Regions from separate parts of the Bradyrhizobium sp. TM102 genome, predicted to be linked through region 2. Evidence: riboswitches for the same ligand, from Rfam matches in the RefSeq annotation. Region 2 holds a riboswitch; the other holds the start of a gene.
What was found. Region 2 has a riboswitch for cobalamin ahead of GDN70_RS25930 (DUF1636 domain-containing protein). Riboswitches for the same ligand answer to the same signal wherever they lie in the genome.

Region 1: another riboswitch for cobalamin. It lies ahead of GDN70_RS19435 (TonB-dependent receptor); the one in region 2 lies ahead of GDN70_RS25930 (DUF1636 domain-containing protein).

Annotation. Positions count from the first base shown of each region.
Region 1 covers NZ_AP021855.1:4,058,257-4,060,453, forward strand. The annotation lists gene GDN70_RS19425 (hypothetical protein) at 100-309, shown strand; gene GDN70_RS19430 (hypothetical protein) at 423-686, shown strand; cobalamin riboswitch at 730-944, shown strand; gene GDN70_RS19435 (TonB-dependent receptor) at 1,058-2,197, shown strand, end outside.
Region 2 covers NZ_AP021855.1:5,420,405-5,422,601, reverse strand. The annotation lists gene cobO (cob(I)yrinic acid a,c-diamide adenosyltransferase) at 1-447, opposite strand, end outside; cobalamin riboswitch at 488-708, shown strand; gene GDN70_RS25930 (DUF1636 domain-containing protein) at 802-1,176, shown strand; gene cobW (cobalamin biosynthesis protein CobW) at 1,173-2,197, shown strand, end outside.

The DNA.
Region 1 (2,197 bases), 1.4 Mb from region 2:
TTGACCTCGCGAGCGATCGCTCGTGGTGGAAAGGCCGGGGTTCGCTGCAATGCAGCGCACCTCGCGAGTGTCATTTGCCATGCTTGACAGGGCAATCACATGCGCCTCGTTGCCGTGATCATATTCGCGCTCATGACGGCGGCCTGCGACCAGGAGCAGGATATCACCGGCTCGACGCCGACCTGCCCGATGCGGAACTACAGCTACAATCCCCGCGACATGAACCAGTGCGTCAATGCCTGCAAATCGTGCGATCGCGGCACCACGGTCACCTGCACGACCTCCTGCACCCTCAAGGGCGCGCGCTGAGCGCACCGCCTTCTGCCTTGTAGGGATGCAACCAGTGGAATGGGCGGTGCCTGGGCACCGGAACGATTCACATGGGTCAATCATTGAAGCAAGTGGGCAGGACGCGGAGTCCGATGGAAATGGGTATGCTCGATCCCGGCCGGTTTCTGGTGTCGTGCTCGCATTGCGATGCCTGGCCGATGGCAGCCAACGTGAAGCGGTCGAGTTGGACGGCGTCTCCACACGAGGTGCGCTTTGTCTGCACGCGCTGCCGGCGCGAGGAGACCGCGATCGTCTCGGCCTCCGGCGAATTGACCCCGATCAAGCGCGTCGATGTTCCGCCGCGCGACGTCGCTGCCGCCTGGGCCCAGGCGCAACGGGTGCGAGGGCGGACCTGAGCGGCCGGCACCTAACGGTCGATTGACTCCCGGGGCGAACGGCTCGTAAATGATCGGCGACGGTTCTCCTCATGGAGATCAAAAGGGAATGTGGTGCGGGATTGTCCCAACGCCGGGATTATCTCAACGCCACGGCTGCCCCCGCAACTGTAAGCGGTGAATCTTTCGTCTCATGCCACTGGGAAACTCGGTCCTGGGAAGGCGACGCAAGGTCACGACCCGCGAGCCAGGAGACCTGCCGTCAGCCGTGGTCACACGCGAAGATGTCGGTCGGGGAGTACAGACATTAGCTTCACCGGAGCAATCCATCGCTCTGCCGTGAAACCTCGTTCGCTGTGACGTGCCACTGACGTCATACCGAGGTTACCATTGTGTCCCGTCTCGTCTCTGCCGCCAGGCGCTTTGCCGCCGGCCTGCTCGCATCCGTTTCCCTGCATTCGCTCGATCCGTCCTCCGCCTTCGCCCAGCAGGCGCTTGCCGAGCAATTGCCGCCGATCGAGGTGACCAGGTCCGACGATCAGAACCGAACGCGCGCCAGGGCGATCGGCGATGGCGAGGCGGGGGTGAGGACGAATGTCGCGCCGGCAGGCAATGGCGCCGGCTCATCCGGCTCCGGCGGTGAGGCTGCCGCCGGCAGCGGCGGCATCGTCGGGGCCGCGACGACCGTCATCACGGCAGCCGATATCGCGCATTCGCCATCGCAGACGCTCGCCGAGATCATTGCGACGCAAACGCCGGGGGCCCAGATCACGACGTTCTATGGCGGCCAGATCGGCGCCAAGACCAGCGTGGACCTGCGTGGCTTCGGCGCCTTTGCCACTGCCAACACGCTGGTGCTGGTCAACGGCCGGCGGCTGAACGACGTCGACATGGCGCAGGTGGATCTCTCCACCATCCCGCTCAATTCCATCGAGCGCATCGAGGTGACGCGCGGCAATTCCGGCGCGGTGCTCTATGGCGACAACGCGGTCGGCGGTGTGATCAACATCGTCACCAAAAACGGCGTCGGCGGACCGCCCGTGACCGCGCGCATCGAGGCCGGCTTCGGCTCGTTCAACACCAGGCTCGGCAACGTGTCGACCTCGCTCAATTCCGGTCGGTGGTCGACCTCGTTCTACGGCAATACGGTCAGGACCGATGGCTATCGCGACAACAACCGCTATTCCCAGCAGAATGGCGTCGGCAATCTCAATTACACCACGCCAGGCCTGACTGCTTTTCTCACGGTTACCGGTGATAATCAGGAGCTGCGACTGCCGGGCGGCCGCACCGTCGATCCCTCGATCGGCCTCGACGAGCTCAGGGCCAACCGGCGAGGGACCAGCACGCTGTTCAACTACGCCAACCAGCAGGGTTTTGGCGCGACTGCGGGTTTCACCAAGACCCTGATCAGCGGCGTCGATCTCATCGTCGACGGCGGCGTGCGCGACAAGAAGCAGCAGAGTGCATTCTTTTCCAGCCCGACGCCGGTTCCGGCCTTCTTCTCGTCGACCTATGTCGGTTCCCATCTG
Region 2 (2,197 bases):
GTAGCGCAGCGCGATGTTGATCTCGTCGAGCACGACCATGCGCAAGCTCTCATCGAGGATCAGCTCCTTGGCCTTCTCCCAGCCGGCGCGCGCGGCGGCGATGTCGCGGGCGCGGTCCTGCGTCTCCCAGGTAAAACCTTCACCCATGGCGTGGAACTGGCAGAGGTCGCCGAAATGGCCGGTGAGCAGGCGTCGCTCGCCGGTATCCCAGGCGCCCTTGATGAACTGCACGACCGCACAGGGGAAGCCATGGGCGACGCAGCGGACGATCATGCCGAAGGCCGAGGAGGACTTGCCCTTGCCGGCGCCGGTGTGGACGATGATGAGGCCCTTTTCGCCGCTCTTGGTCGCCATGATCTTGTCGCGGGCGGCCTTCTTCTTCGCCATTTTCGTGGCGTGGCGGGCGTCGGTTTCCTCGGCCGTTTTTGTATCCGGTTCAGGCGTCATCGGTCCCGGTCCTTCGGCTTGACAAGTGGCGGCCACCGGCAAATGGTGGCCCGGCGTTGGTTCCTGTCCTATGACAGGCGAAGAGGGAATGCGATAGGGTCCGAATCGGCAAGATTTGGGTCCAAAATGCAGCCGCCCCCGCGACCGTGACCGGAGAGATGCCCGAAGCCACTGATTCCCGCGGGAATCGGGAAGGCGGGGATCGAAGGGGAAAACCCTGCTCCGCAAGCCGGGAGACCTGCCAGCGCGGACGAGTTTTGGACCGGCGGACGGGGTGTTCCGCGACGGGGAAACGGGCCTTCTGAAGAATGGTCCGTGTGCCTCATCGCCTCCCGCTGTTATCTGGAAGAGGCGATGACCGTCACACTTCACGTCTGCATCACCTGCCGTGCCGGCGAGACGCCTGGCGAGGGCGAGGCGACGCCCGGCAAGCGCCTGCATGGGGCGATCCTCGACGCCGGCGTGCCCGAGGGCGTCAATGTGGTTCCCGTCGAATGCCTGTCGGCCTGCAATCAGGGCTGCTCGGTCGCGCTCAGCGCGCCCGGCCGCTGGTCGTATGTCTATGGCCGCCTGTCGGATGCGAATGCGCAGGATGTGGTCGCGGGGGCGGCGGCCTATGCGGCGGCGCCGGATGGTCTCGTGCCCTGGCGCAGCCGGCCGGAAATATTCCGCAAGCAATCGCTTGCCCGCATACCCCCCATTGCCGTCGTGCCGGAGGCCGCCGAATGAACTCGCTCGCAAAAGTCCCTGTGACGGTGGTCACCGGTTTTCTCGGCTCCGGCAAGACGACGCTGATCCAGCATCTGCTCAGCAATGCCGGCGGCAAGAAGCTCGCGGTGCTCGTGAACGAGTTCGGCAGTGAGGGCGTCGACGGCGAGATATTGAAATCCTGCGCCGATGCCAATTGCCCGGAGGAGAACATCGTCGAGCTCGCCAATGGCTGCATCTGCTGCACGGTCGCGGACGATTTCATTCCGACCATGGAGAAACTGCTGGCGCGGCCCGTGCGCCCCGATCACATCCTGATCGAGACCTCGGGCCTGGCGCTGCCGAAGCCGCTGCTGAAGGCATTCGACTGGCCGGAGATCCGCTCGCGCATCACCGTCGACGGCGTGATCGCGCTCGCGGATGCCGAGGCTGTCGCCGCCGGCCGCTTTGCACCGGATCCTGATGCCGTCGAAGCGCAGCGGGCGGCAGACCAAAATCTCGATCACGAGACGCCGCTGTCGGAGGTGTTCGAGGATCAGATCGCCTGCGCCGATATCGTGCTGCTGACCAAGGCCGATCTTGCGGGCGCGGCGGGGCTTGAAGCGGCCAAGGCGGCGATTATTGCCGAGATGCCGCGCCGCGTGCCGATGCTCCCCGTGACCGACGGCGCGATCGATGCGCGCGTCATCCTCGGTCTCGGCGCCGCCGCCGAGAACGATCTCGCTGCGCGCCCCTCGCATCATGACGGCGAGGAGGAGCACGAGCACGATGACTTCGCCTCCGTCGTGGTCGACCTTCCTGAAGTCGCCGACGTCGATGCGCTGGTCGCATCCGTCCAGAAGCTGGCACGCGAGCAGAACGTGCTGCGGGCCAAGGGTTACATCGCGGTCGCGGGCAAGCCGATGCGGCTGCTGCTGCAGGCCGTCGGCGAGCGCGTGCGCCACCAGTTCGACAAGCCGTGGGGCGCCGGTCACAGGCGGTCGAAGCTCGTCGTGATCGGCGAGCACGGCGATATCGACGAGGCCGCCATCAAGGCAGGACT